2 linked regions of the Pseudoduganella albidiflava genome follow. The main gene of each other region encodes a partner of the protein of the gene in region 2 in a complex. Links are inferred from orthologs where the notes say so. Each region holds a gene or a part of one and is shown on either strand. Other genes may lie near its edges.

What was found. Proteins that work in one complex are often made in the same cells at the same time.
Region 1: the proteins of trxA (region 2) and trxB are in contact, whole or in part, in a crystal structure (PDB 1F6M), measured with the Escherichia coli proteins. The link is inferred for Pseudoduganella albidiflava from one-to-one orthologs.

Annotation. Positions count from the first base shown.
Region 1 is NZ_CP036401.1:4,581,733-4,587,726, reverse strand. What follows is about bases 2,420-5,300. They hold trxB (thioredoxin-disulfide reductase), read right to left. Parts: upstream 4,395-5,300; coding sequence 3,444-4,394; downstream 2,420-3,443. Other genes in these bases: EYF70_RS18870 (DNA translocase FtsK), read left to right, coding at 4,759-5,300; EYF70_RS18880 (Smr/MutS family protein), read right to left, coding at 2,722-3,429; EYF70_RS18885 (trimeric intracellular cation channel family protein), read right to left, coding at 2,420-2,592. In the rest of the region: EYF70_RS18895 (NAD(+) synthase), read left to right, coding at 1-1,373; EYF70_RS18890 (P-II family nitrogen regulator), read left to right, coding at 1,447-1,785; more of EYF70_RS18885, read right to left, coding at 1,966-2,419; more of EYF70_RS18870, read left to right, coding at 5,301-5,994.
Region 2 is NZ_CP036401.1:340,116-347,772, forward strand. Bases 1-2,945 are described here. They hold trxA (thioredoxin TrxA), read right to left. Parts: upstream 1,664-2,945; coding sequence 1,337-1,663; downstream 1-1,336. Other genes in these bases: rho (transcription termination factor Rho), read right to left, coding at 1-1,204; EYF70_RS01475 (response regulator), read right to left, coding at 2,006-2,419; EYF70_RS01480 (PAS domain S-box protein), read right to left, coding at 2,421-2,945. In the rest of the region: more of EYF70_RS01480, read right to left, coding at 2,946-7,055; histidine utilization transcriptional repressor HutC, read right to left, coding at 7,146-7,657. UniProt on the Escherichia coli protein: Participates in various redox reactions through the reversible oxidation of its active center dithiol to a disulfide and catalyzes dithiol-disulfide exchange reactions.

The DNA of each region.
Region 1 (5,994 bases), 4.2 Mb from region 2 along the record:
GCATGGCGGCCTACCTGTATTCGTCGGCGGGGCGGGGCGAGTCGAGCACCGACCTGTCGTGGGATGGCCAGGCGCTGATCTACGAGAATGGCGAGCTGCTGGCCGAGTCCGAGCGCTTCCAGGACGACTCGCACACGATCTTCGCGGACGTGGACCTGGAGCGGCTGTCGCGCGACCGCATGCGCACCAATACCTGGGGCGACTCGGTGCGGCGCCATGCGCAGCAGGTCGAGGCGTTCCGCGTCGTCAAGTTCGCCGTCGAGCTGCCGGTGCAGGATGCGCTGCCGCTGCAGCGCACGGTGGCGCGCTATCCGTACGTGCCCGCCAATCCGGCCGTGCGCGACAAGCGCTGCATGGAGGTCTACAGCATCCAGGTGCAGGCGCTGGTGCAGCGGATGGGCGCCATCGGCATGAAGAAAGTCGTGATCGGCGTTTCCGGCGGCCTCGATTCCACGCACGCGCTGCTGGTGTGCGCCAAGGCGATGGACCGGCTGAACCTGCCGCGCACGAATATCCTGGCGTACACGATGCCCGGCTTCGCCACCAGCACGCGCACGCTGGAGCAGGCGCGCAAGCTGATGGATTTCGTGGGCTGCACGGCGCACGAGATCGACATCCGGCCCAGCTGCATCCAGATGCTGAAGGATATCGGCCACCCGTACTCGGAGGGCAAGGAAGAATACGACGTCACGTTCGAGAACGTGCAGGCGGGCGAGCGCACCAACCACCTGTTCCGGCTGGCGAACCACCACAACGGCATCGTGATCGGTACCGGCGACCTGTCCGAGCTGGCGCTGGGCTGGTGCACGTATGGCGTGGGCGACCATATGTCGCACTACAACGTGAACGCCAGCGTGCCGAAGACGCTGATCTCGCACCTGGTGCGCTGGGTGGCCGAGAGCCGCCAGTTCGGCGAAGCGGATTCGCAGGTGCTGCTCGACGTGGTCAATACCGAGATCAGCCCGGAGCTGGTGCCCGGCAAGGCCAACGACGCTGCGCCGGCACAGAGCACGCAGAGCGTGATCGGCCCGTACGAACTGCAGGACTTCAACCTGTACTACACGCTGCGCTTCGGCTTCGCGCCGGCCAAGGTGGCATTCCTGGCGCTGCATGCGTGGAAGGACCGCTCGGCCGGCGCATGGCCGGAAGACGCCCACGTGGTGCGCAACCAGTATGCGCTGAAGGACATCAAGCACAACCTCGGCATCTTCCTGCGCCGCTTCTTCCAGAGCCAGTTCAAGCGCACCTGCGTGCCGAACGCGCCGAAAGTGGGCTCGGGCGGTTCGCTGTCGCCGCGGGGCGACTGGCGCGCGCCGAGCGATGCGGAATCGGTGGTGTGGCTGGAGAACCTGAAGACCGTGCCGGATGCGTGATGCCGGCTGCCTGATGCCCGTACCGGGAGCCGGGTCCGGCGCCTGACCCAACAATTTTTATAAGGAGAATGCCATGAAACAGATTACCGCCATTATCAAGCCCTTCAAGCTCGACGAAGTGCGCGAGGCGCTGGCCGAAGTGAACGTGACGGGCCTGACCGTCACCGAAGTCAAGGGCTTCGGCCGCCAGAAGGGCCATACCGAGCTGTATCGGGGCGCCGAGTACGTGGTCGACTTCCTGCCGAAGGTGAAGGTGGAAGTGGTGGTCGACGACGGCGTGGCCGAGCAGGTGGTCGATGCCGTCATCAAGGCTGCCCGCACCGGCAAGATCGGCGACGGCAAGATTTTCGTGCAGAACGTGGAGCAGGTGGTGCGTATCCGTACCGGCGAGACGGGGCCGGACGCTGTTTGATGTAGCTGCCGATAGGGGTGTGCATGCGTTCACCCCAACGGCAGAGTCCGGGGTCAGACCCGGCGGGTCTGACCCCAGCCCTTAGCTGTTGGGGTAAATGCATGCACTTTCAATATGCCGGGAAAAGCTTAGCTTAACGGCATTGGAGCCTGACCCCGGTTTTTGCATTCTGGCCGTCCCCTACGGTCGCCCCACCCGCAAGTCGAACTTCCACGTCACCAGCCGCAGCACGGTGATCGTCGCCGCGGACGACCACAGCGCGATATCCTCCGTCACGCCCACCTGCTGCAGCAGGATGTACAGCCAGCAGCCGAAGAATGCGCAGATCGCGTACGGCTTGCCATCCCTGAATACCATCGGCACCTCGTTGCAGACGATGTCGCGCAGCACGCCGCCGAAGATCCCCGTGATCACGCCCATCATCGCCGCGATGAAGACCGGCATGTCCGCTGCCAGCGCCTGCGACACGCCGGCCACGGCGAACAGGCCGAGCCCCATCGCGTCGGCCACCACGATCAGGCGCTCCGACACGATGTGCCGCAGGTGCTTCATGAACGGCGCCACGGCCAGGGCCAGCACGAACAGCAGGATCGTGTATTCCTGGTGCTGCACCCAGAACAGGGGTCTTTTGTCGAGGAGGATGTCGCGCAGCGTGCCGCCGCCGAACGCGGCGATGAAGGCCACGATGATGACCCCCACGATATCCATCCGCTTGCGCCGCGCCTCGACGAATCCGGAGAACGCCCCGACCAGGATCGCGATGACTTCGATGACGGTGACGAGGGAAACGTGAGGAACGATTTTCATGCGGGCAGGGGAAGTGATGGTGCCCACAGGTTAACAGAAACATTGCCAAAAAAATGGGGACGTACCCCATTTTTCAAGAAACATTTCCTGAAAAATGGGGTCCGTCCCCATTTTTGGAGAAACACTGACTTACCGTTCCGGCCGCAGCGCGGCCCGCAGCAGCACGATCAGCGCGCCTTCGCCGCCCTCGGCAGCCTGGGCCTGGCAAAAGGCGATCACGCCGTCGGTCTGCACCAGCCAGCTGTGCACCATGGACTTGAGGACGGGTTCGCCGCCGCGCGAGCCGAAGCCGCGGCCATGGATCACGCACACGCAGCGCTGGTTGCGCTGGACCGCCTTGTGCAGGAAGGAAGCCAGGGTTTCACGGGCGTCGTCCCGGCGCAGGCCGTGCAGGTCCAGTTCATCCTGCACCGGCCAGTAGTTCTTGCGCAGGCGCTTCATCACGTCGCTGCCCACGCCGGGAGCGAGGTAGTTCAGCGACGGTTCTTCTTCCATGTAGTGCTCGACGCCGAACAGGTCGGACAGCGATTCGCGCAGCACCGCCGCGTCGTCGTCCTTCTGCTCGGACGCCGTCAGCTTGCGCTTGGGCGGCGCGGGCGGCGTGATGACCGGTTTCGGCAACTGCGGCACGTAGCGGTTCGATTCGGGCAGCTTGTTGACGCCCTTCATCGTGGTGCGGAAGATGCTCGCCTCGGCTACGCGCTGCTTTTCGCGCTCGACGCGCTCGGCCTCGGCCTTCGCGCGTTCGGCTTCCTGCCTGGCGCGCTCCTCGCCCTTGCCCTTCAGCTGCTGGGCCAGGGCCTTCAGCTCGGCGAAATCCTTCAGGCTGCCTGCCATGGGCATTCTCCTTCTTACTCCTGCGCTTCCAGGTAGCGCTGCGCATCCAGCGCGGCCATGCAGCCGGTGCCGGCGCTGGTGATCGCCTGGCGGTAGACGTGGTCCTGCACGTCGCCTGCGGCGAACACGCCCGGGACGGACGTGGCGGTGGCCATGCCTTCGGTGCCGGCGCGCGTCTTCAGGTAGCCGTTGTGCATCTCCAGCTGGCCTTCGAAGATGCCCGTGTTGGGCTTGTGGCCGATGGCCACGAACAGGCCGTGCACGGTGATCTTCGACTGTTCGCCGTCGTTGGAGCGCAGCGTCAGGCCCGTCACGCCGCTGTCGTCGCCATTCACTTCATGCAGGTTGTTGTTCAGCTTCAGCTCGATCTTGCCTTCGGCGACCTTGGCCATCAGGCGGTCGACCAGGATCGGCTCGGCGCGGAATTTGTCACGGCGGTGAATCAGCGTGACCTTGCTGGCGATGTTCGACAGGTACAGCGCTTCCTCGACGGCGGTATTGCCGCCGCCGATCACGGCCACTTCCTGGCCGCGGTAGAAGAAGCCGTCGCAGGTGGCGCAGGCCGACACGCCGCGGCCCATGTACGCTTCTTCCGACGGCAGGCCCAGATACTGGGCGGAGGCGCCGGTGGCGATGATCAGCGCGTCGCAGGTATATTCGCCGGCATCGCCGATCAGGCGGAACGGTTTTTCATCCAGCTTGGTCGTATGGATATGGTCGAACACGATCTCGGTATTGAAACGCTCGGCGTGCTGCAGCAGGCGCTGCATCAGCTCCGGACCCTGCACGCCCAGCGGATCGCCGGGCCAGTTTTCCACGTCCGTCGTCGTCATCAATTGGCCGCCCTGTTCGACGCCGGTGATCAGCATCGGCTTCAGGTTGGCACGCGCGGCGTACACCGCGGCGCTGTAGCCGGCGGGACCGGAGCCAAGGATCAGGACGCGGGCGTGTTTGGTAGTGGTCATGGAAGCTTCTCTGCGAAATTAGGAAATAAGGCGATGCATGCAAGCCGGTCGATGTCAGCCGATCGATGTCAGCCAATCAATGTTAGCCGACCGATGTTAGCCAATGAATAAGCCGACTGTGGACACCAGTCCTGGATAAGGGTACCAACCGTATATGGAGGCCTTGCCGAATCGCACAAGTGGTCCGGTCCAGTCGCCCGGTCGACAAAAGCGAGATTATATGCGAACCCCCACTTTCTTGAATCGGGAGGCCTGAAGAGGCCGGGATGCCTTAAAATAAGCGCAATAGAAACAATTCCCCTGGCGCAACTTCTGACTTGACCGTCCTGCGCCCACTCACCGCACAGCATTCATCGAAGCAGCAATGAGCAAAACCACGCAACAGACGAGCAATTCCTACCGGCGTACGGCAACCGAAAGACAACCGTTGCCGAGCCGGCTGGTGCGCCTGCTTTCGGAGGCACGCTGGCTGGCGCTGGTGTTCGCCTGCCTGTATTTCGTCCTGATCCTGGCCAGCTACCACGAAGGCGATCCGGGCTGGTCGCATGCCAGCGTGGTGCCGGACGTGAAGAACCTGGGCGGCCGCGGCGGCGCCTGGCTGTCCGACCTGATGCTGTACATCTTCGGCTTCTCGGCCTGGTGGTTCTGCATCTACCTGGTGCGCTTCGTGTGGCGCGGCTATCGCCGGCTGACCAACAAGTTCGTGCTGGAGCAGGAAGAAGACGAAGAGCACAGCCATGAGGGCATCATCCGCCTGATCGGCTTCGTGCTGCTGCTGACGGGCAGCATGGGCCTGGAATACCTGCGCATGTATTCGCTGCCGGCCGACCTGCCGCGCGCGCCCGGCGGCGTGCTGGGCCAGCTGGTCGGCCATGCGGCGCATGTGGGGCTGGGCTTCACGGGGGCCACGCTGATCCTGCTGCTGTTGCTGGGCATGGGCATTTCGCTGTTCTTCCACGTCTCGTGGCTGACCGTGGCCGAGCGCATCGGCGCCGGCATCGAGACCGCGATCGAATGGATCATGCTGCGCTACGAGGATGCGCAAGACCGCCGGCAGGGTGCGGCGGCCACCATGAAGCGCGAGGAAGTCGTCGTCAAGGAACGCGTCAAGCACGAGGAAAAGCACCCGGAGATCCTGCCGCTGAAGGTGGAGCCGCAGATGGTGGTGGTGCCGAAGGCCGAGCCGGTGGAGAAGCCCGAGCGGGTCTCGAAGGAAAAGCAGCCGTCGCTGTTCACGGAGGCGGAACTGCCGCGCGAAAGGCCGGTGCTGTTCCAGAATATCGACAACACCGACCTGCCGCCGCTGGCGCTGCTGGACGAGCCGCCGCCCGCGCAGGAAACGGTGTCCATCGAAACGCTGGAATTCACCAGCCGCCTGATCGAGAAGAAGCTGTCCGACTTCGGCGTGGAAGCGAAGGTCGTCGCCGCCTACCCCGGCCCGGTGGTCACGCGCTACGAAATCGAACCCGCCACCGGCGTGAAGGGCAGCCAGATCGTCAATCTGGCGCGCGACCTGGCGCGCTCGCTGTCGCTGACGTCGATCCGCGTGGTCGAAACGATCCCGGGCAAGAACTACATGGCGCTCGAGCTGCCGAACCTG
Region 2 (7,657 bases):
TGTCGAGGATGAACTCCATCGCTTCGATCTCGTCCATCGAGTACAGCAGCTTGCGCAGGATCCAGATCTTCTGCAGCTCGTTCGGCTTGATCAGCAGTTCCTCGCGGCGGGTGCCGGATTTGTTCAGGTTGATCGCCGGGTAGACGCGCTTCTCGGCCAGGCGGCGCTCCAGGTGCACTTCCATGTTGCCGGTGCCCTTGAATTCCTCGTAGATCACGTCATCCATGCGCGAGCCGGTTTCGATCAGCGCGGTGGCGATGATCGTCAGCGAGCCGCCTTCTTCGATATTGCGGGCGGCGCCGAAGAAGCGTTTCGGGCGCTGCAGCGCGTTGGCGTCCACGCCGCCGGTCAGCACCTTGCCCGAAGCGGGGATCACGGTGTTGTAGGCGCGGGCCAGGCGGGTGATCGAGTCCAGCAGGATGACCACGTCCTTCTTCATCTCGACCAGGCGCTTGGCCTTTTCCATGACCATCTCGGCAACCTGCACGTGGCGGGTGGCCGGTTCGTCGAAGGTGGAGGCGACGACTTCGCCGCGCACCGAGCGCTGCATTTCCGTCACTTCTTCCGGGCGTTCGTCGATCAGCAGCACGATCAGCGTCACGTCCGGGTGGTTGGCCGTGATGGCGTGCGCGATATGCTGCAGCATCACGGACTTGCCGGACTTCGGCGACGCCACCAGCAGGCCGCGCTGGCCCTTGCCGATCGGCGCGATCAGGTCGACGATGCGGCCGGTGATGTTCTCGGCGCCGTTCATCTCGCGCTCCAGGCGCAGCGGCTCGTTCGGGTGCAGCGGCGTCAGGTTCTCAAACAGGATGCGGTGCTTCGAGGCTTCCGGCGATTCGCCGTTGACCTTGTCCACCTTGACCAGCGCGAAATAGCGTTCGCCATCTTTCGGCGTGCGCACTTCGCCCTCGATCGAGTCACCGGTATGCAGGTTGAAGCGCCGGATCTGCGACGGCGAGATATAGATGTCGTCGGTGGACGCCATGTAGCTGGCGTCTGGCGAACGCAGGAAGCCGAAACCGTCCGGCAGCACTTCCAGGGCGCCATCGCCGAAGATCTGCTCGCCGGACTTGGCGCGCTTCTTCAGGATCGCGAACATGAGCTCCTGCTTGCGCAGGCGGGCCGCATTGTCGATATCCAGACTGATGGCCATTTCCAGCAGCGCCGAAACGTGCAAGGCCTTTAATTCAGATAGATGCATAGGTGTTTGAGTGTCCCGTGACGGGAAAGTAAGGTAGGGGAGGGAACTGCGTGGACTCTATATTCTCGGGGGGCGGATGCCTCGGACCCGGCCAGGCAGGTGGTGCTGCGGGCGCAGCACCACCTATATTACTCAAATATTGCTGTCGATGAAAGAGGTCAGCTGGCCTTTTGCCATCGCGCCCACTTTCTGGGCAGCCGGCACGCCGTTCTTGAACAGGATCAGCGTGGGAATGCCGCGGATGCCGAACTTGCCCGGCACGGTCTGGTTCGCGTCCACGTCCAGCTTGGCGATGGTCAGCTTGCCGTCATATTCCTTGGCCACTTCTTCCAGGATCGGTGCAATGCTCTTGCACGGACCGCACCACTCGGCCCAGAAGTCCACCAGCACGGGGCGGTCGGATTTCAGCACGTCGGCTTCGAACGACGCGTCGGTAATGTGTTTGATATTTTCGCTCATGTTGTTTTCCCCTTTCGGGATCAGATTAAGTTCGCCTGGCGCGCCCGGTGCCTCAGCCTTGAGACCCACCAGCCCATTGACAGGGAGATGGAGCCGTCGCGCAACAATTCAATGTCAAGTCACATTATCAATCACAGCATCGATCGAGGCATCGATCAAAAGCATCGATCGAATATCTGCTCAGTATCAACCGCGTATCAACCGCGTATCAACGAAAGTACCAGCGAAAGTACCAGCGAAAGTACCAACGAAAAAGTATCAACGAGTATCAACTGCGCTTCAGCCAAGTCGGATAACGAGACTTGCAAGAGGGAATCAAGCGGGGATGGATCAAATAATAACCTATTTTCTGTCGCCGTGTAGCGGTGCGGACCTGGCGCCGGCCGCCGCCAGCAGCTCGGCCAGCGCGGTGCGCGCCAGCGGCTTGCTGAAGGCGCCCAGGATCGTCAGTCCCTGGGCCGTCGCCAGCGTGCGCGCCGCGCGCAGGATGCCGCTGTCCATGCCGGAAAGCAGCACCACGCTGCCCGTGAAACCCTTCTCGGCCACGGTGCGCAGGAACTCGATGCCATCCATTTCCGGCAGCGACAGGTCGCAGATCAGCAGGTCCGGCCGGAATGTCGGCAGCGCCTTCAGCGCGCTGCGGGCGTCGGTGTCGGCGTGCACGTGGGGATAACCCAGGCTACCGATCATTTCCGTCAGCAGTTCCAGCATGAAGACGTCATCGTCCAGCAGCAGGATGCGCAGCGGGTGGTTCATGTCAATGGTCGCCAATCGTCGTATGGTTCAAGATGTGTTCCCTGATCTGCCCCAGCAGCGGGCGGTATTGCCCGATCAGCGCCCAGGCACCCCGTTCCGCCGCCGGGCCGGCCGCCGGCAGCGTCTCCATGCGCTCGCACAGTTCGCCCATGCCGAACGCACCCACGGTGCGCGCGGCCGCCTTCAGCCGATGGCCCAGTTCGCGCACGCGGCCGATGTCGCCGGCGGCCAGCGCCTCATCCAGTTCCGCCAGCCCCGCCTCGGCCGATTGCAGGAACTTCACGGCGAAATTGCGGATCTTGTCGGGCTGGTAGCCCAGCACCTGGGCCAGCACGGACAGGTCGACGACGGCCGGGTCGCCCACCAGCGTGCCATGCGGGCGGCGCGGCGCGGCGCCCGCGCCATCGCCGGCACCATTTCCATTCCCATCGCCATCGCCATCGCCATCGTCGTTGCCGACGTCCAGCGCGCGCCGCGCCGGCAGCCACGCCGCCACCGTGCGCACCAGCAGCGCCGGCTGGATCGGCTTGGCGATGAAGTCGTCCATGCCGGCCGCCAGGCAGCGTTCGCGCTCGTCGCTGGTGGCGGTGGCCGTCATCGCCAGCACGCGCAGGCCGGCCAGGCGCGCGTCGGCGCGGATCCGGCGGGTCGCCTCCAGGCCATCCATCACCGGCATCTGCACATCCATCAGCACGCAGTCGAAGCGCGATTCTGCCAGTTCCGCCAGCGCTTCGGCGCCATTGCCGGCCAGCCTGACCGCCGCGCCCGCTTCTTCCAGCATCTCCAGGCCGATCTGCTGGTTGAACGTATTGTCTTCCACCAGGAGGATATGGGCGCCTTTCAGCGACGCCGCTTCGGCGGCCGGCACCGTCGGCAGCGCGTCGGTCCGCGCGCTGCCGACGCCCAGCTGCGCGGTGAGCCAGAACGTGCTGCCAGCGCCGGGCACGCTCGTGACGCCGACCTCGCCCCCCATCAGCTGCGCCAGCTCCTTGCAGATGGCCAGGCCGAGGCCGGTGCCGCCATAGGCGCGCGTGGTGGACGTGTCGGCCTGCTGGAACGACTGGAACAGCTTGCCCATTTCCTGTTCCGTCATGCCGATGCCTTCGTCGCTGACCTCGAAGCGCAGCAGGCAGTGGGTGTCGCTGCCGCCCAGGCGGCGCACGCGCAGGCCGATCGTGCCGCGCTCGCTGAACTTGATCGCATTGTTGGCGTAGTTGATCAGTACCTGGCCCAGCCGCAGCGAATCGCCGCGCAGCACGGGCGGCACGTCCGGATCGACGTCGATATCCAGGCGCAGTTCCTTGGCGGCCGCCTTCGGCGCCACCACGGTCGTCAGCGTCTCGATCACCTGGTCCAGCGGGAACTCGGCCTGCTCGATCTCCAGCTTGCCGGCCTCGATCTTCGAGATGTCGAGGATATCGTCGATGATGCCCAGCAGGTGTTCGCCGGCAAAGCGGATCTTTTCCAGGTAATCGCGCTGCCGCGGGTCGAGATCGGTCTTCAGCGCCAGGTGCGCCATGCCGATCACGCCATTCATCGGCGTGCGGATCTCGTGGCTCATGTTGGCCAGGAACTGGCCCTTGGCCTGGCTGGCTTCCTCGGCAACCTGCTTGGCCTGGTCCAGCTGCTCGGTGCGCTGCGCCACGCGTTCCTCGAGGTGTTCGTTCAGTTCGCGCAGTGCCTGCTCCTGGCGCTTGCCTTCAGTGATGTCGATCGACATGCAGATCAGGTACACCGGCTCGCCATGCTCGTCGAACACGGGCTTCTTGAACGTGCGCAGCGTCAGGTGCTGGCGCAGCGTTGGATTGAACAGCGTTTCCTCGTAGTCGATCTGCTCGCCGCGCGCAAACGCTTCGCGGTCGCGCCGGGCGAATTCCGCCACTTCCTTCGGCGTGTGCAGGTGCGCGTACGTGCCATTTTGCAGGTCGGCCATGGTGTAGCCGAACTGGCGCTCGCAGGCGGGATTCATCAGCAGCATGCGGCGGTCGGGGCCCTTCAGGAACAGTCCGATCGGCATCATCTGGATGATTTCCTGCAGCCGCTGCTCGCCCTGGCGCAGCGCGTCGGCGCTGTTCTTGCGCTCCGTGATGTCGGTCAGGCTGGCCACCGCCATCGTCGCGGCACCCAGTTCGTCGCGCATCGGTTCCGCGTTCACCGACAGCCAGCAGGTATTGCCGTTGTCGCCCGCGACCCCCATCACCACGTCGCGCACCGAGCGGCCAGTGGCCAGCGCCCGCAGCACGGGGTGCTGGTCGGCCACGAACGGCTGGCCATCCTCGTGCGTGCCGGGCCACAGCCGCGCGCCGCTGGCCGCCGCCGGCCCCAGCATGCGGGCCGCCGCCGCGTTGCATTCGAGGATCACGCCTTCGCCGTTCAGCACCACCAGGCCGTTGGTGACGGCATTGAACACGGAAGCCATGCGCTGGCTCGAGTTGCGCAGCGCCACCTCGGCCAGGCGCCGGTCCGTGATGTCGGTGATCATCGCCAGCGTGCCCGTGTACACGCCATCGTCGGCATGGATCTGCGTGGTCGACACCAGCCCCCACATCGACGAGCCATCCTTGCGGTAGAAGCGCGCATCGCCCTGTTCGGCCTCGCCGGGGCGGCGGCGCTGGTTCTGCCGCGCCTGCTGGGCCACGCTTTCGTCGTCGAGGAAGGCGCTCATCGGGCGGCCCAGCATCTCGTCGGGCTCGTAGCCCAGCATGCGCGCCATGGTGGGATTGACGAACGAGGTGCGGTTGCCGGCATCGAGCATCCAGATGCCTTCGGTGGCGGTCTGCACGATCAGCCGGTAGCGCTCGGAACTGGCATGCAGCGCCTGTTCGGTGCGCTGGCGGCGCGTCATGTCGCGCACCGAGACCACCGACAGGCCCTGGCCGGCCATCTCGATCGGCGCCAGGTGCACCATGGCGGGGAAGTGGGCGCCATCGCCGCGCCGTGCCGTCAGCACGCGGCCCGGCAGGTTCGGGCGCGAGAACAGTTCGCGCGGCAGCCCGGGTGCGCTGCGCATCACTTCCGGCACCAGCAGTTCCATCGACAGCCCGGCCATGTCGCCCGGCTGGTAGCCGAAGCAGGCGGCGGCGGCGCGGTTGACCTGCTTCACGCGGCCGGTGCGGTCCGCCACCAGGATCCCGCCCGGCATGGCCTCCAGCACGGCGGACAGGCGCTCCCGCTCGGCCACCGCGCGGTCGCACACGGGGCCCAGCGTGCCGCGCGCCAGCATGGCCAGCGCACCGGCGTGCTCGGTCACGCGGCCGCGCACCACGATCCAGCGGAAACTGCCGTCGCGGCAGCGCATCCGGCATTCGTGCACCAGCAGCGTCTGGTCGACGGGATCGAGGGCGATGCGCGACAGTTCGTGCATCAGCTGCAGGCGGTCGTCCGGGTGCACGTGCTGCAGCCAGGCATCGCGGTCGCGCGGCGCGAAGCCGTCCACGCCATGGCCGAGCAGTTCGCCGGCGCGCGGCGACAGGCGCACCTCGTTGCTTTGCGGATGCCACTCCCAGGCCGCTTCGCAGGCCGCCTCCAGCGCATCTTCGGCGGCCAGCCCGGACACCGTCCCGGCAGGCTCCGGCGGGGGCTGCACGCGCGCGCCGCGCAGCCGCCAGACGGCCGCGGCGGCCAGCAGTGCCGCCAGCGCGCCGCCGGCAATCCACGGCCAGCGCGGGGGCGGCGGCGGTTCGCGGTACAGGAAACCATCGAGCGGCACGCTGCGCGGCAGCATGCCCAGGGTGATGTAGGTATTCACGATCGCCTGCCAGCGCACCGGATTGCTGTAGCCGGGTTCGACCAGCGGCTGCTCCAGCAGCCTGGCGGTCTGGCGTGCCTCGTGCATCAGGTGTTCGCGCGAATGGCCCTGCGGATAGCGGGCGCGGATCAGGTCGACGATTTCCTCGGGGTGCGCCATCGCGTAGCGCCAGCCGCGCAGCGTGGCGGCGCGCATCGCGCGGGCCCGTTCCGGGTGTTCCCGCAATTCCTGCTCGGTGGTGAACAGGTTGTCGCCATAGAAGTCGATCCCGGCCGCGCGCGGCACCAGCATCTCGTACGGCGCGCCCAGGCGGTCCAGCGTGTACGGCACGTCCGTGATGTAGCCCGACATCGCGTCTACCTTGCCTTCCAGCAGATCCTCGAGCCGCTGGCTGTGCGGCAGCAGTTTCAGGTCGGCCAGCTTGACACCCTGGCGCAGCAGGTAGGCCTGCAATTCGTCGTCGTTGCCGGGCGCCAGCATCACGCGGGCGCCGGTCCAGTGCGGCGGGCTGCCGTCCGGCGTGCGGCGCACCACCAGCGCGGCGGCCGAATGCTGGAAGATCGAGGCCAGCACCACCACCGGCCGGCCCGCCGCGCGGTGCAGCAGCAGGCTGCTGTTGCCCACGCCATACTGGGCGCGGCCGGACAGCACGGCCTGTACCGGGTCGCTCCCCGGCTGTGCCTCGAGCAGCGATACCGCCAGCCCTTCATCCCGGTAGAAGCCCTTGTACTGCGCGGCGTAATAGCCGGCGAACTGGAACTGGTGGCGCCACTTCAGCTGGACATTGACCCGGTCCAGCCCCCATGCCGGACCGCATGCGCACAGCAGCAGGGCTGCTGCCAGGCGCAACAGGCGGCGGCGTGCGGAACGGGTGGCGTGGAGCGGCAACGGCTTCCTTTCGTGAAGTCGGCCTGGATGGCCGGACAGGGACGGGCGAACAGGGAATGAAGAGGGAATATACAACACCGAGCGGCAAACTCAGGCGTGTGCACCCGTCGCGACGCTGCCGGCGAACTGGTAGCGGTGGCCCGGATGCCACATCGTCACGAGCGATGCCACCTTGCCGGCCGAGCGCGTGCGCCGGCGCAGCACGAGGCAGGGCTGGCGCGCTTCCATCGCCAGCATGTCGGCGATGTCGCGCGGCGCCGCCAGCGCTTCCAGGCTGTACGTGGCGGCCTGCAGCGGCGCGGTCGCCAGCAGGTATTCGCTGGGCGTCACGCGGGTGAAATCCTGGGCCATGTAGTCGGGTGCCACCTGCGGGTTGACCCAGCGGTCTTCCACCTGGATCGGCACGCCGTTCTCGTAATGAACGATGATCGAATGAAACAGCAGGTGCGCGGCCGGCAGCTCGAAGCCCTTGGCCAGCAATTCCTGGGCGGGGCCCTGCTCGAGCCGCTGCAGCGTGCTGCGGTGCGTGTGGCCGCGGGCGCGGATCTCGTCGGCGATGCTGCGGATCTCCAGCAGCGTGGCCTGCACCTTCTGCGGCGCCA